One region of the Bacillus sp. z33 genome, then DNA from elsewhere that is predicted to be linked to it. Evidence: predicted binding sites of a transcription regulator. Region 1 holds the regulator's gene; the other holds the start of a gene.

What was found. Region 1 encodes NrdR, which represses ribonucleotide reductase genes. Its sites were predicted from a motif close to AACACNATATATNGTGTT; they were not measured.
Region 2: AC4G3L_RS04630 (vitamin B12-dependent ribonucleotide reductase) is a predicted target of NrdR. The motif match lies at 9,762-9,779, and genes of this name have one in related genera.

What each region holds. Positions count from the first base shown of each region.
Region 1 covers NZ_JBZFQN010000001.1:1,294,230-1,306,925, forward strand. Annotated here, with positions in the region: gene infC (translation initiation factor IF-3) at 1-253, opposite strand, end outside; ribosomal protein L20 leader region at 301-432, opposite strand; gene thrS (threonine--tRNA ligase) at 744-2,672, opposite strand; gene AC4G3L_RS06120 (putative sporulation protein YtxC) at 3,050-3,904, opposite strand; gene AC4G3L_RS06125 (hypothetical protein) at 4,199-4,351, opposite strand; gene dnaI (primosomal protein DnaI) at 4,589-5,530, opposite strand; gene AC4G3L_RS06135 (replication initiation and membrane attachment family protein) at 5,549-6,925, opposite strand; gene nrdR (transcriptional regulator NrdR) at 6,999-7,457, opposite strand; gene speD (adenosylmethionine decarboxylase) at 7,612-7,992, opposite strand; gene AC4G3L_RS06150 (glyceraldehyde-3-phosphate dehydrogenase) at 8,323-9,351, opposite strand; gene coaE (dephospho-CoA kinase) at 9,590-10,186, opposite strand; gene ytaF (sporulation membrane protein YtaF) at 10,203-10,841, opposite strand; gene mutM (DNA-formamidopyrimidine glycosylase) at 10,911-11,741, opposite strand; gene polA (DNA polymerase I) at 11,761-12,696, opposite strand, start outside.
Region 2 covers NZ_JBZFQN010000001.1:981,770-994,465, forward strand. Annotated here, with positions in the region: gene AC4G3L_RS04600 (ABC transporter ATP-binding protein) at 1-532, opposite strand, end outside; gene AC4G3L_RS04605 (ATP-binding cassette domain-containing protein) at 533-2,023, opposite strand; gene AC4G3L_RS04610 (ABC transporter permease) at 2,007-2,894, opposite strand; gene AC4G3L_RS04615 (ABC transporter substrate-binding protein) at 2,986-4,569, opposite strand; gene AC4G3L_RS04620 (patatin-like phospholipase family protein) at 5,005-5,901, opposite strand; gene splB (spore photoproduct lyase) at 5,971-6,999, opposite strand; gene AC4G3L_RS04630 (vitamin B12-dependent ribonucleotide reductase) at 7,098-9,653, opposite strand; gene AC4G3L_RS04635 (rhodanese-like domain-containing protein) at 10,255-10,638, shown strand; gene AC4G3L_RS04640 (DUF1836 domain-containing protein) at 10,689-11,291, opposite strand; gene AC4G3L_RS04645 (NAD(P)H-binding protein) at 11,374-12,051, opposite strand; gene AC4G3L_RS04650 (DUF4023 domain-containing protein) at 12,167-12,292, shown strand; gene AC4G3L_RS04655 (GNAT family N-acetyltransferase) at 12,518-12,696, shown strand, end outside.

The sequences.
Region 1 (12,696 bases):
TTGTTTTTTGGTTTTTTCTAGCTTCTTTATCCTTCTTCTGTTGCTCGAAACGGAACTTACCATAGTCCATAATACGGGCGACAGGAGGCTTTGCATTCGGTGCAACCAGCACAAGATCCAAATTCGCGCGTGTAGCAATTTCTAATGCCTCAACGCGGGATTTAATTCCAAGCTGCTCACCATTTTGATCAACTAGACGTACTTCTCGGGCACGAATGCCTTCATTTAAGATCAAGTCTTGTTTGCTAATAATAAGCCACCTCCAAGATTTTCTAGCAAATAATACTTCACATGCTTTTTAACATATAAAAAAGGCCGGTGCATGCACACCCGCCCATAAAAAGACATACCGTCTGATTATATCATCTGAACCAGCTAACAACTCATAAAAAGTGTCATACAGGTGAGAAGCGGGTGCTTCTGCTTACTAATGTGTCGTATTTAATTTGCTCACTAAAAATCATTTTAGCATGTTTCGCTGTATAATGTCAATAGAAGCTCACTCGAAGTGACAACAAAAGTTATTCTATCAAATAAAGTCCCTTGTGGCAAGAGGTTTTTGTATAAAGATTATAAAATGAAGAATCTGGCAATGCTTATTTTGTTCTAAAGGGGCACTTTCCAGTCTCTTCATTTAAATATAAAAATAATTGCGGTCTCTGGGTGGTAAATAGATATGGCAAATTTTCTAATCAAAAAGGGACCTACCCAAATTCCAGGAGGCCCCTTTATCTTTAAAGAAATTACTTCAATTCACCCTTAATAGTAGTCAGGAAGTCTTCAAATGGCATAGTTTCTGATTTTTGTTCCCCATACTTACGTACGTTAACTTTGCCGTTTTCCTGTTCCTGATCTCCCACTACAAGCATGTAAGGGATTTTTAACATTTGTGCTTCACGGATTTTATAACCCATTTTCTCATCACGTAAATCTACTTCTACACGTAACCCTGCGCGTTTAAGCCCGGCCTCAATTTCTTTTGCATAGTCAAGATGAACATCCGGAGATACAGGAATAACTTGAACCTGAACTGGTGCCAACCAAGTAGGGAATGCTCCTTTGTATTCTTCAATCAAGAATGCAACGAAACGTTCCATTGTAGAAACAACACCACGGTGAATAACAACCGGACGATGCTGTTTACCGTCTTCTCCAACATACGTAAGATCAAAACGCTCAGGAAGCAAGAAATCAAGCTGTACAGTAGATAGAGTTTCATCTTTTCCAAGCGCTGTTTTAACTTGAACGTCCAATTTAGGACCGTAGAAAGCTGCTTCGCCTTCCGCTTCGTAATAGTCAAGACCCATCTCATCCATTGCTTCCTTTAGCATGGATTGAGCTCTTTCCCACATCGCATCGTCATCAAAATATTTTTCCTTATCAGCTGGATCACGGTAAGAAAGACGGAAAGAGTAATTTTCCATTTCGAAGTCTTTATACACTTCCAGAATCAGTGTTACGACACGTTTGAATTCATCTTTAATTTGGTCAGGGCGTACAAACACATGGGCATCGTTCAGCGTCATCCCACGTACCCTTTGCAGGCCTGCAAGCGCACCGGACATTTCATATCTATGCATCATGCCCAATTCAGCAATACGGATTGGAAGCTCACGATAGCTATGAATATCATTTTTATAAATCATCATGTGATGCGGGCAGTTCATTGGACGAAGAACAAGCTGTTCATTATCCATGTCCATTACCGGGAACATATTTTCTTGATAGTGATCCCAGTGACCGGATGTTTTGTATAGATCGACGCTGCCCATAATCGGTGTATAGACATGATCATAGCCAAGCTGTTGTTCTTTATCTACAATATAGCGTTCAATGACACGGCGAATCGTTGCACCTTTTGGCAGCCATAACGGAAGGCCTTGTCCAATCAACTGAGAGTTCATGAATAAATCAAGCTCTTTCCCAATCTTACGGTGATCCCGTTCTTTCGCTTCCTCTAAAAGTCTTAAATGCTCGTCCAAATCTTCTTTTTTGAAGAAGGCTGTTCCATACACACGTTGAAGCATTTTATTATCGCTGTCTCCACGCCAGTATGCACCTGCAATGTTCAATAGCTTAAATTCTTTAATTTTACCTGTTGAAGGAACATGGACTCCACGGCATAGGTCAAAGAATTCACCTTGTTCATAAATGGTAACAGTTTCATCTTCCGGAATAGCATCAATCAATTCCAGCTTGTACTCGTCGCCAATTTCCTCAAATAAACGCTTCGCTTCAGCTCGGCTGACTTCTTTACGAACAACATCAATGTTAGCATTAATAATTTTCTTCATTTCTTTCTCAATCAGCGGAAGGTCTTCCGGTGTAATGGATTTATCTAAATCCATATCATAATAGAAACCGCCTTCAATGACTGGACCTACGCCAAATTTTACATCTTTGTAAAGACGCTTAACAGCCTGTGCCAATAAATGCGCTGTACTGTGGCGCAATACCTCTAGAGCTTCCGGTTGATCCGGAGTCACAATCTCTACTGAAGCATCCTCTGTAATTGGTCGGCGCAAATCATATAAAGCTCCATTTACCTTTCCTGCAATTGCTTTTTTCTTTAATCCAGAACTAATGGAAGAAGCAATTTGCTCAGTTGTAATTCCAGATTCAAATTCTTTTACCGCACCATCTGGAAATGTAATTTTGATCATTTCAGCCATGTGAGCCACTCCTTTTTCTTTTTTCTACATAATAAAAAGCCCGTCCCTAATAAATTAAGGGACGAGCTATTGTATACTAAATAAACCCGCGGTTCCACCCAAATTCCGGCGCTGCTATTTTCAGCTCTTCCGGCACTTGTATCTTTTAACGGAGTTCCCGTCAGCCAATAATCACATTCTTGTTTTCCTGGCTGAAGTTCAAAGGCGGTAAGCATTTCAAGTCTATGAGGAAGCTTGCAGCCACTGGCTCCCCTCTCTGTTCACAGCTTTTTAAAACACTCATGTCCTTATCGTAACCTATCGAATATAAAACTTGTATGTAGGTTATTATAAAAGCTTATGATGACAATTGCAAGATAGATTCCATTCTTTTAAAATTAAGTTCGTTCTTCTACCTGTTTAACCTGCTCATGAAAATAACTGATTCGAAATAACTGGATTCTCTCTTCAAAAATCTGTTTCAGCGTTGCAATGATTCGATTATCTTCATCGTCCGCATAGATATGAATTCGTTTTGGGGCCAGAGAAACCAGTGGTGCGATGGTGCCCGAATCAATAAACATCGGATTCTCCGCCATCAATTTTCGGTCGATTGCTTTTAGTATATCTTGTTTTGAAATCCGTTGAAAATAACGATTATAAAATTGAAACTCCTCGTGATACACTAAATGAATTTCCTCAACCTGCGGACTCCTTTCTTCAACCACACCCCTTAATACAGAGATAAATTCCTGATAATCCTGCTCGAGTTTGTATTCGTCAATTGCAAATCCAACCAATGAAATAAGCGATGCCTGTATATCCCTAAAACGAAAATTCCATAGGGATTGAAACGAAAAATCGATTTTCTGTTCAACTACTTGCTGCAACAATAGCTTTACTCGGTTTTTTAATTGATCCGGCAGATAATGATCTCCGCAATAGGCAGCCTCACCATCCCATATGAGCAGTGCCATTTCTGCAATTTGGCCAATTTCATCTTCATCCTTATAATAATATCGTTCCCGAATCACATCCCGAATTTTATATTCCAGATGATAGGTAGAGAAAAATGTATATAAAGCCTCAATGAGTGCGTGACAAAAAATTTCCTCCTGATCCGGTTCCCAAAGAAAGGAGACAGTTTTTTGGCCATCTTCATGGACAGAATAAATTGCCTGTCGGATAAAAAAATCGTTGTTCTTACATCGAACAAGCCAATTAGCCTGCTCTTCCTGTGAATCAAAATACATCGTAAGCAACCCTATCCCTCCAGACTATCGGAACTCCTAATTTTATATATATGGGGCATGGCATCCCTTTAGAATGGATGGGTGGATATAATTACATAGAAATAAACCTAATACGAAAGAAAAACGCTACCTTTATATTAACCTAAAGCAAATCACTTGGTTCGAACTATAGGACAGGCAATCTTTTTTTAAACCTGCAGTGTATAACTATTGTTTATGCCAACCTGCACCTTAGCTACATAAAAAACTGCTACTCACTAACAATCCTAACTAACAGGTGATATAACTTTTACACTATGGACGTTCGTTCCTCTTTTTAATCTCATCACTTATTTCCATTAAGGTAAGCAAAATTAAAAAAAGCATCATAAAATTAACTAGTTCCCCTGTAAAAAATGCCAATATAGCAATCAACACAATCCAAAACCAAAAATATTTTCTGTTCATAAATCCATCCCCATTTTTGTTTATATAACTTAATAAATTCGACACTAAAGAAGTGACTTCCTTCTTCCGCTGACCTGTCCCGTTAACGAAGAGGCTATTCAACCAACATTACTGTAATATGGTATTAAATTCTTCTTTATACAATAAACCCTCTTTAAAAAACAAAAAAATGACCCCGATAAACATCGAGGTCATTCACATTCTTAGGATACAACTTTATTTGTCATTCATATACTTTTAATCTCTGCGGTTTTTACCGTCCAATTCAATCGGCTCCGTTAAGTTACGGATTCTCTCCATAATTCGTTTCCCTTTAACCCGTTCTTCTTCCCCGCGCTGTGAATACGTGAAATGGTGTTCTAATTCTTTTATATTGAAATTAGAAGTAAAGAAGGTTGGAAGGTTTTCATGCATCCGATATTGAAGAATAGGACCCAAAACATCATCACGAGACCAAGCACTCATTGTTTCAGCTCCAATATCGTCAATCATTAAAACAGGAACATCCTTTAGGGCATCCACCTTGCGATTATAAGAGTTTTCCGCGAAGGAACCTTTTAATTCTCTTAAATATTCGGGCCAGTACACGATATGAGATGACACGCCTGCTTCAGAGAGTGCATTTGCAATGGCACCAAGCAAATAGGTTTTACCCACCCCAAATTCACCATATAAGTAAAGGCCTTTATGCCGAACACCATTTTTATAGGCGTCAACAAAAATCTTTGCTTTCTCAACCGCTTCTACACGTGCTTCTGTCGTATACTCATCCCAGATTAAATTTGAAAAAGATGCTTCTACAATTTCTTTTGGAACATGGCTGGCATGAATCAGCTTACGTAACCGATTCCTCTCATCCTGCATTATTTTTTTATGACAGGGTTCATAGGTAACATCAATTCGTTTTCCCTGAATAAATAGGCGCGGGTTATGTCCCTGGATAAGATTTTTGCATTCAGATACAGAGGGACAGTGTTCACATGTCTTTGCTTGCATGGTAAACTCATAGAGCTTATTCATACTCTTTTCAATCATGTCGCTTGTCAGCTCGCTGCTATGTTCATTTATAAATAACCGGACATCGGGATCTTTTAAAACAATATTTCTCATTTCATCCCATCTCTTTTGAAAACCTTCACGATTTCCGAGTTGATTCAAAGCATCCTGTATATTCTTCATCTCTGTACACCTCCTGCTTTATTTTGTATTTTCATTTTGTAATTTTTCCTTTAATTTTCTGACCCGTTCAGCAATTTCACTGGACTGAGCAACCGGTTCTTTCTTCTTCGTCTCGTCCATCCATTCAGGAATGATTTCCTTCCTGGAATTATTCGTTGTACGGCGTGTTGATTTATTCGCCTTCGTTTTCTTATCCTGAGCCCAGGTTTGATATTTCTTATGTTCACTCAAAGCAGTTTCATACGCTTCACGCACAGTCGTTATATTTTTCCTGGCCCAGTGCGAAGCAATTGTCTCCACATAGTTTGACTGCAATTTCATATCTGATTTTAACATGACATAGTGCAGAAGGACATTGACCACACCCGGTGGAAGCTTTTGATTAACCATAACTTTTTCTACTAATGCCAGATCATTGTCTGAAGGCATTGCCCCTTGTGACAGGCTGACTAAAAACTCTAATGGAGATGTTGTTTCAAAGGTATACAACAAATGTTCCTCCGGTGTTTTTGGCTCTACAATGGTACGCTCATACTCAGGCTGTTTCCGTTCAATCAATGTCGGCATTTCTTCACCATGATTAATATGGAAAAATTCCCTTGCACAGTTTCTAAGCTCTTCTATGTCTATTTCACTATGTTCATTTTGACATCTCAAAATCAATTTGCTCATATCAACTACGCTAATTTTATATAGGTATGACAGCATCGCAATAGCTTCAATTACATTTGGGGTAAATGCTTTTCTCGATATAAAACTGTTTTTAAGGGTGGCAAATAATAATTCGAAATCGAATTGTTCAATTAAATTATGGTTATACCCCCGTGGTTCTTTTGAAAAGAATTGAGTTTCTTCATCTGTCTCCGGATTGATCATTTCTTTTGGATTGCGAAATTCTGATGCAAATACGTCATTGAATGATTGAGTAATTTCCTCATAATCAGTTGGAATGCGTTTATCAGCAAACATGGAGAGCAGTCGTTCATAATGTCTGGATTCGAGTTTTTGCTTTAAGTAAATAGGCAGAAGATCATCATGAAAAAACTTTTCCGGACTTAAAGGACAAAGGATTTCATATATAAAAACATTCCCTTCAGGAGTTACTTTTTTATATGTCTTTAATAATCCTATTCCTTCAAGCCTTTTACGAAATTGAAAAATCTCATCCAAAGGCAAGCCCAGTACATCCATTAACCAACGATGTGTCGTTTGTTTGGAGTACATGTTACCTGTATTGACTTCATTTAATAAGGTCAAATACAAAGAAACAGCCAATCCTCCCACTAACGGCTGATATAAATACTGAATGGATTTGTGATCCATTTCCGATAACTTTTCCTTATATAATACGACATATCTGTCGTTAGGATTTACATACATCCATGAAAATTGCATTGTCTACAAACCTTTCGTAACCTCGGGGTTTTATAGTTGAAAAAAGAGCTAAAGAAACTGTCTTCAGCTCTACTTAATCCTCTTTTTTAATTAGTTCTTTCAACTCATCAATGAATACATTTATATCTTTGAATTGACGATATACAGAAGCAAAACGTACATAGGCAACTTCATCCAACTCAGCCAGCCTATCCATAACCATTTCACCTATTAAGTCACTTTTTATTTCAGAATGCCCTTGATTTCTTATTTCTTTTTCAACATCTGTCGTGATCTCTTCCAATTCTTTCAGGGCAACATGTCGTTTTTCACAAGCCCGAATCAGGCCTCTCAGTATTTTTTCTTTGCTATATTCTTCCCGTGCTCCATCTTTTTTTACAACAATCAATGGTATTTCTTCTACTTTTTCAAATGTTGTAAAGCGAAAGCCACAGGATTCACATTCTCTTCTTCTTCGTATCGAACGTCCTTCATCCGCAGGGCGGGAATCCAGCACTCTTGTCCCATTATGTTGGCAAGTTGGACATATCATATAGATTTGCACCGTCCTTTTCTATAGTTCTATCTTATTAAAACATATCGATTAGGACAAGTCTGTTTGTATAAAATGCGATTTTTTATCCTGGAAATGGCTAACCACCCATAAAAAAAAGAGATGCAGTAAACATCTCTTTTATACTCATTTATTATAAAGCTTTAGCTAGAACAGGACTGACAGCAACAGGACCCATGCCGCGAGGAATTTCAATATGTTCCCGTGTCTGCGCTTTTAAGGACTCCGCAATATAATCGACAGCTGTCTTTGGATCTAAATCCCCACATGTATATACATCGATACTTGCATAACCATGTTCCGGAAAACTATGTATGGTTAAATGTGATTCAGATATAATGACTACTCCACTCACACCCTGAGGTGCAAACTTATGAAAGGTCACTTCTCTAACTTCAGCTCCAGATCTTAGAGCCGCATCTACAAATATTTGTTCAATTTGATTAACATCATTCAATTTAGATAAATCGCAGCCCCATAATTCAGAAATGACATGACGACCTATTGTTTCCATGTTCTAATTCCCCCTTTAGCATTTTTTAAACGAATTTTAATTACTTTCGTTTCTGGCCATTACTACCACGGGGGAAAGTTAGTCCTGAGAGGTCCTAACCCTTTAAGTAGTACTGCCAGGGTGGTGAAGTTTACGAGATTTAGTATATATGGTTTATATTTCATTTGCAATCATACTCTTCAATATTAGTTAATAATTACCACAAAAATAACCTTACGCTAGATGTCACAGCTATTATTAATTGTATCCATTTGTCCGAATAAAAAACAGCCTGTGGCGCCCTTTATTTTCTAAGGACGCTCAGACCGTAACTGGAAATGTTTTTAGTATTTAACTTACTTTTACCTCGTTCTCCTGTAGAAGACGAGCCACGTGATTCACTAATTCTACAACTCGGCATGAATAACCCCATTCATTATCATACCAGGCTAGCACCTTCACTTTATTTGCACCAATAACCATGGTGGAAAGAGCATCTACTATTGCAGAATGCGGATTGGTATTAAAATCTACAGAAACAAGCGGTTCTTTGCAGTACTCAATAATACCAGCCATAGATCCTTCAGCAGCAGTTTTAAATGCTTGATTGATTTCATTTACGGTAACTTCTCTTTTAAGGTCTACTACTAAATCAACTAAAGAGACGTTTGGCGTAGGTATTCTTAATGAAATACCATGCAGTTTCCCTTTCAACTGTGGAAGAACAAGTGCCATGGCTTTGGCTGCACCCGTTGTAGTAGGAATGATACTTTGTGCACATGCCCGGGCTCTGCGTAAATCTTTATGTGGATTATCAATATTGTTTTGATCATTTGTATATGAGTGAATGGTAGTCATCAGTCCATTGTCAATTCCAAATTGTTCGTCCAACACTTTGGCAACAGGAGCAAGGCAATTGGTTGTACAGGATGCATTGGAAATCACAAGATGTTTGTTAATATCTAAATCATCTTCATTCACACCCATCACAATTGTAATGTCCTCATTAGTGCCAGGAGCTGTTAAAACGACACGTTTTGCACCAGCATTTAAATGAAGAGCTGCTTTATCTCGATGGTTAAATTTTCCGGTGGCTTCTATTACAATATCAATCCCAAGGTTTTTCCACGGCAGAAATTCTGGGTTACGATTATTAAGCAAAAGAACTTTCTTCCCATTTATTAATAAATGGTCATCCATAGCACATATTTCACCATTAAACGGACCATGATTTGTATCATACTTTATTAAATGCGCCAATGTTTCAGGCGGGTAGCTGGCATTAATGGCTACAATATCAAGATGCTCATCCAATATTGCCTTTCGGAAAACCATTCTGCCGATCCGACCAAACCCATTGATAGCAACTCTTGCATTCATTTAATTTCCTCCTATATATAAGTTATACTTTTTATGAAAATTATGTAAATAGTATAACACATTGAAGAAAATACCGCATAGCAAAACACCCATTATTATCCAAATTAATAAGTCCATTTTTATGAAAATAATATAAAAAGGCTACCTAAAAGAAATTTCTGAAGTGCACCCCAAAAGTTAGAGTCAAAAAATCTAACTTTTTGGGGGTCACCTCATTCCCTTCAGATAGCCTTATTATTTATACACGTAATTGTTCTATCAGCACATTGAGTTGCTCTTCAGTTTCGAAAAATGGCCCGTTATTATCTATAATATAATCGGCCAATTCTTTCTTATCATTAATGGGCATCTGTGCCTTTATTCTTGCGAGTGCATCACCCTCAGTAAAATGATCCCGCTCCATTAATCTTTTCAATTGAACTTCCGGCTTTACATACACAAGAATGACGCCCTCTACCATATATGTCAAATTACTTTCATATAACAATGGTATGTCCATGAAAACTAAATCTGCCCCCTGCTGAAGTGCTTTTTCGGTTTCTTCAATCATCCATTTTCTTACTGCAGGATGAACGATATGATTTAATATTTGACGTTTTTCGGAATCTGAAAAAACAATGGAACCTAATCTTTTCCTGTCTAATGTACCATCGGATAGGCAAATGTCCTGCCCGAATGCGTTTATGATTTCCTCTAATGCCGGCATACCCGGCTCAACGACTTTTCTTGCTGCAATATCTGCATCAATAACAGGATAGCCTTTAGAAATAAGCCATCTGCTGACACTGCTCTTCCCGCTGGCAATTCCTCCTGTAACTCCGATTATTTTCCCCATATCATTCCATTCCCTGTTAAATTATTTTGGTTAAACCCAGAAAAATAAGTACGAATCCCGGAATAAAAGAAAAGACTTTCGCCATAAATGAACCCTGTAGATACTTCCCTGCCTTAATGCCCAATGTCATTAATAAAGCACTCATACCAAAACAGAGGATTGCTTGGATAAACAAAGGGTAATGCAGAATGCCAGCGCCTATTCCAGCTCCAAATCCATCCAGTGATAGTGCTAAACCAAGAAAGAAAGCTTCTAATCCGGTAATAGTTCCTGAATGATCAAAATCAGCACTTAACGGCTTTTTAAGTATATGAATAACCAGCCCGATAGACTTTATCTCCAGTTGAAACAAGGTTCTTTCATCCACATATGGACAATTGCTTTCATTCCTTTTAAAGTAAATTGAAAGCGTCCAAATACCCAGTACAAGTAAGATTATGCCTCCAAGCTTTCCAGTCCAGGAATGCGCCATAAAATGCTCACTTAATGAACCCATTAACATGCCAAATGCCAAGCTTAATGCCGAGCATCCGGCAATGATGATGATCGAGCGAAACGGTATACTTACTTTTCGCATTCCATAGGTCATTCCAACCCCGCAACTATCGAGACTAACCGCCAAGGCCAATAACAAAATTGAAGCTATGTGCTCCATGCATAGGGGCTCCCTTCCATAATCAATACCCTACTATATGAAAGGAGCCCATATTATGTTCATATCCGTCTAGGATAATGGCTGACATTTTGGGCAGTAGACTGTCCCCCTGCCTCCAACAATAATTCTTTCCATGGTTGTTCCGCAAATTTTACATGGCAGCCCTTTTCTTGAATAAGCAAACAACTCCAGTTGAAACATACCCATCTGACCCTGGGAATTCACATAGGAACGTACTGTGCTTCCTCCTTTTTCGATAGCGGTCGCAAGAGTTTCTTTTATTGAAGTATATAGTTTACTTATCTCCTCTTCTGTTAAAGTTGACGCTGCCCGCTCAGGATGGATACCTGAATGAAACAGCGCTTCATCCACATAAATATTACCAAGGCCCGCAACCACTCTCTGATCCAATAAAACCGCTTTGATAAAACGATTGGTCTTACTAAGTGCTCGACTTAAATACTCAGGTGTAAATTCATCCGAAAAAGGTTCTGGACCCACTTTTGAAAGAGGGAGTACATCTAATTCTGTCCCTTTCGAATGCAAATGCATCGTACCAAACTTACGGACATCTCTGTATCTTAATTCAGTATGATCCGTAAATTTGAAGATCACGTGTGTATGCTTATCGGCTGGTTCCGTCTCCTCATAGAGTCCATATTTGCCTTCCATCCGTAAATGGGAAACAAGGCTGTGATCATCTAAATGAAAGATCAGGAATTTGCCGCGCCTCCCAATCGCATGAATGGTCTGTCCCTTTAGCAGCATCCGAAACAGTTCAGTGTCATCCGGTTCTTTTATAATTTTCCCCCATCGTATATCTACATCATCGATTGTTTTTCCAAGAACCAATACTTCGAGGGTTCTCCTGATTGTTTCGACCTCTGGTAATTCAGGCATCCCTTTTCACCCCTTTACTCTATTTAGCATCATACCAGGTGTTCCCAAATGAATAATCCACTTTTAATGGAACTGATAATTCTATCGCATTTTCCATTTCTTCCGGAACAATTTTCTTTAAGATATCCAATTCCTCTGGCGGTGCTTCAAAGATCAGTTCATCGTGCACCTGAAGAAGCATTCGCGTTTGTAAATTCTCTTTCTTTAATCTGGCATTCATCCGAATCATCGCCAATTTAATAATGTCAGCTGCACTGCCCTGAATAGGTGTATTCATGGCAGTTCTTTCTGCAAAACCGCGGACGTTAAAATTGCGATTATTAATTTCAGGTATATATCGGCGTCGTTGCAATAAGGTACTCACATACCCTTTTTCCTTTGCTTCTTCCACAATATCTTTCATATATTGCTGCACACCAGGGAAACTCTCTAAATAACGTTCAATAAATACCCCAGCCTCTTTTCTCGTGATACCGAGACTTTGTGAGAGCCCATAATCACTAATTCCATATACAATTCCAAAGTTTACGGCTTTAGCCTGTCTTCTCATATTCGATGTTACTTGGGTCGCATCCACATGGAATACATCCATAGCGGTCCTTGTATGAATGTCCATATCAGTATTAAATGCTTCAATTAGGTTTTCATCACCCGCGATATGGGCCAGAACACGGAGTTCAATTTGGGAATAATCAGCTGCAAAAATGACCCATCCTTCTTCAGAAGGCACAAAGGCTTGTCTGATTTTTTTACCTTCCTCCAGTCTGATTGGGATATTTTGCAGATTCGGATCTGTCGAACTTAATCGTCCTGTTTGAGTCAAGGCCTGATTGAACCTTGTATGAACCTTCTGATCATCACGAATGACTTTTAACAATCCCTCTATATATGTGGATTGCAGCTTACCCAATTGTCTGTAATGGAGAATTTCCCTGACAATACTATGCTTGCTTTC
Region 2 (12,696 bases), 310 kb from region 1:
ACATATGAAATTCAACCTGAAATTTCTTTAAAAGATTTATAATTAATTTTTCTGTTTGCGGATCCAGAGCAGAAGTGATTTCATCGGCTATTAATAGTTTAGGATTCATTAATAAAGCTCTGATAATAGCCAATCGTTGTTTTTGCCCGCCGGAACATTGGCTTGGTTTTTTTCCCAATAAATCCATTGGTAAATCTGCTATATCCATTAATTCTTTAATTTTCTTCTTAATAGATTCTAACTTTTCTTTTTTAAGTACAAGCGGTTCCATCAAACTTTTTTCCATCGTCCAAAACGGATTAAAAGAACGCTCAGGATTTTGATAAATATATTGTATTGTACAACAAGGTTCTGTTTCGATAATTCCACTTGTCGGTGATTGAATCCCCATAATGATTTCGGCGGTTGTGGATTTGCCGGATCCTGATTCTCCAATTAAACAAACAAACTCATTGCACAAAATCTCAAAATTGATTTCCTTAAGTACTGTTTGATTATGGTAGCTTTTATTTACATCATGAACCCTTAACATTTATTGCACTTCCTTCATGAGTTTTTTATCAGCTAAACTAAAAATCCGGTCTGAGATTGCATAGGCCACATCCAAATCATGCGTGATAAATAAGAGACTGATACCATGTGATCGAACTCTATTTTCAAGGAGTTCCACTATTTCTTTTTTCAAGATCGGATCCAATGCACTTGTACATTCATCCGCTATCACAAACGCGGGTTTATGTACCAAAGATAGTGCGATTAGCGCCCGGCTTAACATGCCTCCAGAACATTCATGCGGATATTTATTCAGAATATCCTTACTTAAAGCGACTTCTTCTACACTTTTTTCAGCTTGTTCAAGGCTTATACCTGTTTCTAAAAACTGTTCTCTCAAATTTAGTACGGGATTAAATGCCACTCGGGCATCCTGGTAGATAAATGAACATGTTTTCCAATAGTGCTTTTTCTTAAAGGATTCACTCCTAACTGACTCACCGTCATACGTAACATCACCTATCCAGTTCTGCACCGGCAATAAGCCATATAGGGCCCGGGCTATCGTTGTTTTTCCACTGCCGGATGGACCGATTAAACTGACAATCTCTCCTCTTTTAATGGTAAAGTCGATATTCTCAACAATTGTTTTCTCATCGTATGAGACAGATTCCAAATGACAGCATAAACCTTGAGACTTCTCAACAGTAGCTAAGGGTATTAGTTGTTTTTTCGCCTTTTGTGGCTTTTCCTGCTTCTTCTCCAATAAAAAGGCTAGTGAAATCGTTGTGATGAGCAGCATAACCACTGGCGGTAAAACAATCCAAATCCATTGACCGGTTAGAAAAATAGATGTCTGGGAGAAAGCTGAATTCAACATGCTTCCCCACGATATTACATTTGGATCACCTAAACCCAAGAACGCTAAACCTGCTTCTGTCAAAACAGCAGATTGAAAGGTCATTACAAATTTTGTTTTTATAATAGGCCGTAATTGCGGTAGAATATGAGATTTCAATACATAAAAAGAACTGCCTCCAAATAGGGCGGAAGCCTTTACAAACTCTCTTTCTTTTAACGCTAAAACAGAGGATCGAATAATTCTCATATATCCCGGCCACGATAACAGACTTAAAATGACAACAAGCTGAACAACGCCGGCTCCTGTAAACGCAACAACCAATAAAATTAAGAGCAGGTTGGGAAGGACTAATAAAATATTGGCCAATCCATTAATAAACTTATCGAATCTCGGCAAATAACCCGCTGCCAGGCCCAGTAATACACTCAAAACTGTTGAGCACAAAGCTATACAGAGCCCGATTAAGACACTCGTTCGCGTGCCGTATAATAATTGGCTGAATATATCCTGTCCCAATCGATTTGTTCCCAGCAAGTGCTGAGATGATGGAGTTTCAAACAAACCACCGCTATAATCCATTGCGGAATAAGGTGATAATATTGGACCCAAGAATGCAAGCAAACCCACAAAAACTATACATAATAAAGGGAGCTTATAAAGCTTTTTCAATATACTCGCCCCCTTTAACTCGCGGATCTAACCTCGGGTATAAAGAATCGGCCAGTGCATTGCAGTTCAAAATCATAACCGAAAATAATAAAAACAGTCCATGCATCAATGGATAATCACGGGAAAGAATAGACTCTTTTAATAATTGCCCAATTCCCGGATAAGAGAATAATGTTTCTACAAAGATTGCACCTGTAAAGGTGAAGCCAATTCTTATCATGATCAGTGTAAAAATAGGTATTAAAACATTTTTAAAGGTATGTCGGTAAATTAAACGAAATTCCCTTACGCCTTTCATCTTGGCAAATTCTATAAAAGGCGAGGAAGCTACCTGAATCGTTTCATTTCGAACAAGCAAGTAGATTCTTGTCAGGTTCACAGTGGTAAGTGTAACTATCGGTAAAATGGCATGCTTTGCAGTATCTTTAACCTTTGCCCACCCCGATTCACCGTCCATAAATGGCGTATGGGCTCCGCTCATTGGAAGAATATTAAGCATTACAGCAAATACGATCAGCAATAGCATTCCGAATAAAAATTCAGGTAAAGCACCAATAGCCAGCATTGTCGACATTAATGTTTTATCACCTTTCCGATGATTCACCCACCCGGATAACAATCCTAGAACAATTCCGATCACGATTGATAGAATAGAAGAAATCCCAACAATCCACAGCGTATACGAGATGTGGCCCATTATGATATCTGTAACAGGTAATTTATATGTATAAGAAAACCCAAAATCAAGCTGAACAAGGCCGATTAAATAATCAAGAAACTGTTCAGCCATTGAGTCATTTAGCCCATAATAGTCAATCATGGAATTTTTTTGCTGCTCTGTTAAGGTCGCTCCACTTTCCTGCCCCTCCAAATATTCGAGAGGTCCCCCTGGCATAAGTCTGGGGAGACAAAAATTTAATAGGATCAAGATAAGCAGAATTGAACCGTACAGCTTAAAAACTTTACTCATAGTCAATAAACGCTGCCTTGTTATCTGTCAATGGAATGCCATCTGCGATACCTCCGTAGGTGTTAAACCAGCCATCAAATACTTTGGCATCATATACAAAATAGAATGGGCGATGGTAAAGGACTAATGTTGGCAACTCTTCGGATAAAATATCCTGTATAGAATCAATGGTTTCTTTGCGTACTTTTCCATTTTGAGATAATTGCAAGGTGGCAAGATTGCTAAATTCTTTATGATTAAATACTGCATTGCCGGCATAAGCATTACTTGCCTGACCTGAGAACCATAAACGGAGGAAGTCAGGGTCTCCGCTTAATCCAATATGACCTGTAAGAGCCATATCATATTTGCCCTCACTTAAAGCAGTTGTAAAGGTAGCTGTGTCCACCGTTTTGATTTCCAAACTAACCCCAACATCCGCGAGCATCGATTTCATTAATTCCGCTTCCTGTGAAGTAGAGGAAACTAAAACTCTTAAACCTAAATCTTCCCGTATTCCTTTTTTATTTTTTTCGTAGCCAAGAGAATCTAACATCTCATTTGCTTGATCCACATCATAGCCATATTGTTTTACCTCTTCATTAAACCATTCGGAATCCGGAGGAATCACCCCTCCACTGCCAATCAAGGTATTAGAATTCCCCAATACTTTTTCAGCTATCTCCCCACGATTCAGTGCATAGGCAAGAGCTTGACGGAGTCTTTTATCGCGTAATTGTTCATCCTCTAAATTAAACACAATACGTACAGCACTTCCTGTCGGATTACTTTGAAGTGCCTTATACCCTTGATCTTCCATCTGCTTCACTTCTGTATAGTTATAGGTCATGCCACCGGATATTTCACCCTTTTGCAGAGAAAGCATATTATTCTCTACATTTAGGTATTGAACTTCTTCAACTGTCACATCACCTTTAAAATAATCCTCATAAGCCAAGTAACGATAATTGCCAGTGGAATTATTATAATTGTCGAGAATATATGGACCTGTCCCAATTAATGCATCTTTTTCCGTATATTCGAGCGGATTGTCGATTTCCTTCCAGATGTGTTCCGGAATAATTGGCAGAATACCAGCGATTTCAGTGATAAACGGAGAATATTCCTCTGTTAATGTAATCGCAACTTTATAGTCTGAGATTTTCCTTAGCGAAGCTACTTTTGACATATCAGCGTTCCATTGGAAAGCGTGCTTTTTAAAGTAGTTATATGAAAAAACAACATCATCCGCGGTTAATGTTTCACCATCGTGAAAATGCACATTTTTTTCCAAATTGAAAGTATAGGTTAGCTTGTCCTCAGATACTTCCCATGAAGAAGCCAACCAAGGAATCACTCCTGCCTCATTTTTCCATGTAAGAGAGTCAAAAGTAAAGCTACTACGCAAATAACCTCCAGGCCCATTTGAAGTAAACGTAAACGGAGAAGGAAACCCGCTATCTCCCCACGCAATCTTTACGACTTTATTATTATCTTCCGCCTTTGAATCTGCATTTTCATTTGATGAAATGTTACCACTAGAACATCCAGCAAGCAGGATGATTACTGATGCCAGTAAAAATGAAATCCTATTCATTCATGCAACTTCCTTTCAACTATTAGTTGATTATTATCATATATTAGTTGATAATGATTATCAATATCATTATTGTGAAAAATTATACTATTATTAAAAATGCGAAAAACGTCCTACTAAACAAACCGCCCTATTTCTCCCTAAAAAATGGTAAAGTTTAACAAATGAGAGGGGTAATCTTATAAACTATCAATGCATTACTATATTGTTTACCTATCACACTTTTAAGAAAAGGCTTTGTTAATTGTTGATCTATAAGCTGGTTGATAATTGTGATTGTCTGAGACTCCTTGCTTAGAAAAATGAGACCATGGCAGACTCACAGGCGTAAATGCCGAGGAGGCTCCCGGACCACCTGCCCGCGGGAAGCGAAGAACAAAGCAAAAAAAAAAGCACCCTGCCATTTCGCATGTGCTGTAAATAATTTTATTAATATCATTTAATTCGATAAACCCAGCCCTTTAAGAACTGAATTGCTGCTTCACTCCCTTGTTCGATTAATCTGATTCTGCGTTCATCCGACATGGAAAATTCTAAAAATCCAGTCTCCTTTACTGGAATAAACAAAATATTACTGACAAATTTTCTTGATATATATCTGGAATCATGCGCATTTCTCATCGTTTCAAATAAGGATGTAAAAAGTTCAATCGCATTATCAATCTTGCGTTCCTGAACTAATGTTTGCTGGTTTTCAGGAACAATCCTTAATCCTAATACAGGCCTTTCCGGAATGACATTTTCCCGATCGAACAACCACATCGGAAAATTACTTAAAACGCCTCCATCTACTACAATTTTTTTCTGTCCAACCGTACGTAATATAATCGGTTGAAAGAAAAAAGGAACAGAGCAGCTCATACGGATTGCTCTTGCCACTGAAAACTGTAGGGGGTCTATATTGTATTTAATCAAATCATCCGGCAAGACCATCAAGCTTGCATTTGTAAGGTCGGAGGCAATTATTCTCAATTGCTTATCTGGAAGATCTGCGAATGTCCTGATGTTCTTTTTCGCTAACACTTCCTCAATCCACAATTCGAGTGCATCTCCTTTATAGATCCCCATACTCCAATATAATTTAAGCCATCTGGCAAGCGGAAATCGGATTCTTTTCTTTGATTCCAACAACTTCGTTAATTTAACTGTTTGCATAAGTTCGTATACTTCCCGTCCAGAATACCCTGCGGCAATAAATCCTGCAATGATGGCTCCTGCGCTTGTTCCCGCCATCCTTTTAAACTTGTATCCCCGTTCTTCCAATTCCATCACTGCACCTATTAGCGCAAACCCCTTAATACCTCCCCCAGAAAACACTCCATCTATAAACAAATAAACCCCTCCCTCTGGATTTATCGTCTTTACACATTACTAAGCAGAGGGAGAGGATTTTAGAACACATCAGGTAAAGTACTGAATTTCTGCATTTGGGAAAAATTCATGGATTGAATTTTGGATGTGGGTTTTTAAAGCATTTGCTTCATCATCAGGATATACATACTTTCCTATGCCATATTTCCCCCACTTATATTTCCGCTTTGTTTCATCCATTTCAAGCTTAGTCTTAGGATATCTAGCCTGTATGACTTTTTTTGCCGGTTTCGTAAAGCGATGTTGGATGAGTTCAAAACTGATATTCATCATTGACAACTCTGCACCCAATGAATGCTTTAATCGTTCAAATAATTCGTAATATCCATCTTCCCAGCCTTCATGCATATAAATCGGAGCCACAATAAACCCCAGCTGGTACCCGGCAGCTGCGACTTTTCGCGCAGCCTCCAGACGCTCATCAAACGAGGAAGTTCCAGGTTCAAAATTCTTTATCACATAACGCGAGTTGATGGAAAACCGAAAACTTGTTTTTCCATTATGCCTAGCATCAAGTAAATGGTCGACATGATGAAATTTCGTCACAAAACGTAGTCTTCCGTATTCTGTACTGCCAATGAAATTAATTGTTTCTTTTAAGGAATGTGTGAGATGGTCAATCCCTACAATATCCGATGTACATGCTGCTTCAAACCGGGTGATTTCAGGCGCTCTTTGTTCCATATATTTACTCGCCTGGTCAAATATTTCTTCAAGATTCACATAGACTCTAATATAAGGCTTACTGCCGAGAGTCGTTTGTAAATAACAGTAATGACAGTGCCCCATACATCCTGTAGCAAGGGGAATTGCATACTCAGCAGATGGCTTTGACGTATCAAACTTTAATGTTTTTCGTATTCCAACCACCATAGTAGATTTGGCGACTCGATATTTTTGCAACTCATTATCACCCGGTAGATCTCGAATCTGATTATGGGAAGTCGTTTGCCTAATCTCAACAGGCAGGCTCTGAAATTTTTCATATAGTGCCTTTCCCAAAGGATACTCCAGGGCTTTTGGTTCAAAATAAACTAATTGAGGAATAAATGGTTTCATTTTTTTCACCTACTTTAAAGATAGTATGTACAGAAACACAAAAAAGGATGGCGTCAATCATTGCCATCCTTTTTCCTATAATTTTCTATAAAGTTATATTATAAACCGCATTTAAGCTGAGCTCCACAGCTTGTACAAGTGTTGCATCCACCGAGCTCCTCCACTTTCCCTTGACGGCAAACCGGACATGTATTTCCTACTTCACTTCCAATTGTTACGCTTGTTGATTCCAGGGCATCGATTGTATCAACAAGTACAACATGCTGCTTCGTATGATGTGGCTGTGCTGAATGATCCGTATCAGATTCAGCACCTTTCAATGTTAACACTTGCGTATCACGGCTTCCATCGACATATACCGTACCGCCTTTGGCTCCACCTTTATAGAGACGTTCATAGACTCTTTCTACCTGCTCAACAGTATATCCTTTAGGAGCATTTACTGTCTTACTGATAGAACTATCAATCCAGCGTTGGATGATGCATTGTACATCAGCATGTTTCTCAGGTGTTAAATCCATCGCAGAAATAAACCATGACGGTAGATTCTCGCTGTCTGCATCAGGATTGCGATGTAGATATTCTTCTACGATATCTGCTTTCACTTCGATAAATTTACCAAGACGTCCGCTTCTGAAATAAGTGAATGAGAAGTATGGCTCCAGTCCTGTAGAAACGCCAACCATTGTACCGGTACTTCCAGTAGGAGCAACGGTTAATAAGTGTGAGTTGCGGATACCATATTTCATAATACCATCACGAATATGTTCAGGCATTTTCTTCATATAACCAGTATGAATAAATCGAGTGCGTAATTCTTTTGTTTCTTCTTCAGAGCTGCCAATTAAGAATGGGAAGCTGCCCTTTTCTTTCGCAATCTCAATGGATTCCTCATATGCAGCTGTCGCTATTGCTTCAAATACAGAATCTACCAGCTTATTTCCTTCTTCAGATCCATATTCTTTTTCACAATAAATAAGCATATCATGAAGACCCATTACGCCAAGACCTACACGTCTTTCTCCCAATGCCTGCTTTTTATTGTCTTCAAGGAAGTATGGAGTCGCATTAATTACATTATCCTGCATGCGCACGCCGACTTTAACCGTTTGTTTCAGTTTCTCCATATCCACTTGTTTGCGATTTTTATCTGTCATTTCAGCCAGATTAACAGCAGCTAAGTTACATACAGAATATGGTGCTAACGGCTGTTCTCCACATGGGTTGGTTGCAACCACTTTTTGTCCGTATGCTTTGGCATTTGTCATATCATTTGCATTATCGATAAAGAAAATGCCCGGCTCAGCAGAATAAGTCGCACATATATTGATTAAATTCCATAACTCACGCGCTTTAATTTTACGATATACACGAACAGCATACCCGAGTCTTTCCCATTCGCGCACATCGCCGCAATCTGCCCATTTTTCGTTATAGTCTTTCATTGCTTCTTTATTATAAGATTCAACATCCGGGAAACGAAGTTCATATTCCGTATCATTTTCAACGGCTTCCATAAATTCTTTTGTTAAACACACTGAAATATTCGCACCTGTTAAAAAGTCGGGATTATGAACGTTGTCTATTCCGCCAGCTGCAAGTTTTTCTTCTGCTTCCTTGATTATTGCCTCATTGAAACCACCGTATCCCTGGATGGTTTTATAATTTAAAATGCCTTGGTACATGGCTTCTTCTTGCTTCGTTAATGGTGTAAACTTCAATTTATCAGATGCATGCTTACGGATTTCTTCATCCTCGCTGACCTGCATTAAGAAACGCAAAATTTTTGGATTTTGCATTTTCGAAATAATAAATTCAACGATGTCCGGATGCCAATCAGACAGCATAATCATTTGAGCTCCACGACGGGATCCGCCTTGTTCTACCAAGTGAGTTAATTTCGCGATATCATCCAGCCACGAAACTGCACCGGAGGATTTGCCATTTACACCGCGTGCCAGCGTATTTCTAGGACGCAGAGTAGATCCATTTGTTCCAACACCGCCTCCGCGACTCATGATTTCCATCACTTGTTTACGATGCTCAGAAATCCCTTCTCGGCTATCATTAATAAATGGCATAACATAGCAGTTAAAGTAGGTTACTTCTGTTTCAGAGCCAGCACCATAAAGAACCCGGCCTGCCGGAATGAAATTTGTTTGAACCAGTTCATTATAGAATTTGTCAAACCATTCCTTGCGTTTTTCTTCTGTTTTCTCAACTTGCGCCAACCCGCGTGCATTACGTTTAGCAATTTGCTCATAATAAATTTCAAGCGGCTTCTCTATTACGTCCAGAGATTTACAAATTAAGCCGGTTTTAATTTCATCATGCTTATCTAAAGAGGAGCGAAATTCTTCTTCGATCAGAACGTGAGCTTTCTTCGCTTCCCAATCAATATGTTGGATGTATCCAAGTCCACGTGCAGGAAATTTAGGGTCTTCTTTAATCGTTAGTACAACAAAATCTCCATCAGTAAGTGTAATCTTTTCAGTGTCTTTGAAGGAATAACGATCTATCATCACAAGCCTTGAAACACCCTTATACGTCTTATTCATGTCTGGAGTAATTGGAAAAACTTGTGGAAATTGGGCTATATCTTTATTTAATCTTTCGACATTTATAGACAACTTGCGATTTGTAACTATTGACAATTCGATCTCTCCTTCAACCAATAATTTAATCTAGTATTTCTAGCGTTCTTATTACGTTCTTGTTAAGTTCTTGAATGAATATCTCTACGTTATCATAGGCAACATTTTAATTCAACATATAGTGTTTCTAATTTTATAAAACATACCACATATGGTGTTTGAGCATTTTATTTTTAAAATGTCAATCAATAAGATCTTATAAAAATCAAAGAAAACATACGATAAAATCTTCTTTTTACCTATTTTTGAACATAATTAAACAAAATCTCAGCTTGCATATTATAAAGGTTAATTACGCCTCATATAACAGCGTTTTTATATTTTCGACATTAAGATTTTTTTATCCAAAGAGGACATTAAAATATTTAAGTCCCCTTTGTAAATGGACAATCTCTCCCTAGCTAAAGGAAGCATGACAATGTAACGTCATTCCACTACCCCTGACCTGCTCTCAGCCCAAGAGCGTTTCAGATGTCTTCCATGATACAAAATAAAATGATCATTTACTTTTCCGTTATCTTTTACCAGAAAAAAATTTTGCCAGAAAAATATACGAACTGTATAATAGAAAAGTGAATTGAAAGAGAAAGTGGGGATTTTTTTGCCAACATCATTAATCGTTTTAATTGTTCTGGCTGTATTAATCATCGGATATTCTGTATACAGTTGGTTCTCCAGTAAAAAAATGGTTACGACATTGTCCCAAGAGGAATTTAAAGCTGGCTATCGAAAAGCACAGTTAATAGATGTTCGTGAGCAAAAAGAATTTGAAGGCGGACACATTCTGGGAGCCCGCAATATACCTTCTACACAATTGAAAATGCGAATGAAGGAACTTCGTAAAGACAAGCCGGTCTATTTGTATTGCCAAAGTGGCATGAGAAGCACACGAGCTGCTCAGATGCTGTATAAAAAGGGCTACCGTGAACTTTATCAACTCGATGGCGGCTTTAAACAATGGAAGGGTAAAATTAAAACCAAATAAAACCTAAGAGCCAATGCAGGTGTGCATTGGCTCTTTATTACTCGGGGTATTTATGACTTCTTTTTATTACCTTCAATAAATTCATCCACCAAATTCTCTGCTGCCTTTTTGTACAGCTGGCTCATATGAGAAAGCGAAGCAATCATTAGAAATTTTTCAAAATACTCAACATCAGCGTCGGACTCAACCAGATTGCCGCCTAAATGGACACCTTCTTCTTTTGCCTCAGCAATACTCTTCAGTATGTCTTCTTTAAATTTATAAGCATTGTGATCAGTCAATCGCAGAAAGCTGGAATACAACTCATCAAGCTGTAAGTCTTCTTCTACAATCTTAGTGTTCAGAGGTCCAAGAACCGTTTTGATGTCACTTATAGACAAAGTCCCTTTCAATTGATAAATTAAGCTGATTACTATTAAATGCCGCTTGGAATATTTTTTATTTTTAATAGGGAAAAACACTTTACCCTTAGCATAATTATTTATCATCGTTTTCGTTAAAACTTTCTCATCATCATTTCGCTTAGACATTTTGAATTTACTCTCAAATAATTGAATCACTTGATCCATATATAAATCAATGTTTGGTATGTCCTCTAATGTGATTTTATCTTGCAATCCCAGTTGATTGATAAGTTCTTCATTATTTTTCATTTTGTAACCTCTGTTTACTAATAGTTATTCTATTATACCTCACCTAATCAAAATCTGTAAGGAAAGTGAGTTTTTAGCCATTTTAAAACTTATGGGAGCCCTTTACAATATCTTCCATTTCATGGGAATCAACGATAGTTATCCCTTCTTTTTCCTGAATCGCGTACATATACATTGCTTCTGCTACTGTTTTTCCTTTTATAGGCTTATATTTCTTGAGAGGCCCTTTAAATAAAAGCGGAAATGCTTTGCTTGCGAAGGCCGCCATTTCCTCCCCCAGCCTAAATTCCTGTCTTTTTCCCAATAAAAGGGATGGCCTAAAAATGGTTAGACTGTTTAAGTGAAGCTGTTTTAGTGCAGTCTCCAATTGTCCTTTTGTTTTGCTGTAAAGTATATGGGATGAATCATCTGCTCCCATGGCAGAAACAATCAGGAATTGACGAACCTGATGCTGTTTCGCATTCTCCGCAAGCTTTAACGGGTATATATAATCAACTTTCCTAAATGCCTCTTTTGTCTTCGCTTTCTTTATGGTTGTTCCCAAGCAACAAAAGATACAATCAACTCCGTCTGGTATAGGCTCATGATCTAACTGTTCAAAGTCTGGAAAACTCTCCGTTAGCTTTGAATGTTGGATTCCCATACTTGTCCTTACCCACACGATCACCTTTGTATATTCAGGAGAATTTAAAAGCGTAGTAACTAGCTCCTTCCCTACTAATCCAGTTGCTCCGATTACTAAACCTACTTTATCAGCCAATTTATATTCCTCCATAACCTTATTTCCATTTCCACTAGTATAATCTATTTTGGCATGCATGAATTCCATTAAGGTTGAGAAAATAACGATAGAACTATAAAAGAGGAGGATATATATGAAAGAAGAAACAACCCATGAATATGTAGAACATCTGCATGAAAAACAACAAAAAGCAAAAAAGAATCAAGCTAAGCAAGGTTATGGACGTCCAAGCAAGAAGCTTCCAAATAAACAGCATTAAGTCCATGAACCGAAGCCATGAGTTGTTTTCTCATGGCTTTTACTAGAGCGTCGTTATTTCTATCCCGTTTTATTTAGTCAGAGATTTTTTTAATTTACAACTGTCATAAGAATTTACTAGAATCAGAGTATAAGTATTTGATTAGTAGAATGTTTATAATAGGATCATTTTAGCGGTAATGATTTGAACCTAATACATATATGATTGGAAATTGGGGGATTCAATATGCAAATTCGTGAAATTAAAGAAACAGACAATAGAACAATGGAACAAATAATCAAGCGCTCATTGGAATCCTTTGAATTAAATATCCCAGGAACAGCCTATTTTGATCCCCAACTGGGAAATCTAGCCCAATTTTACAAGCAACAATCCAATGCAAAGTATTGGGTAGTGGTAAATGA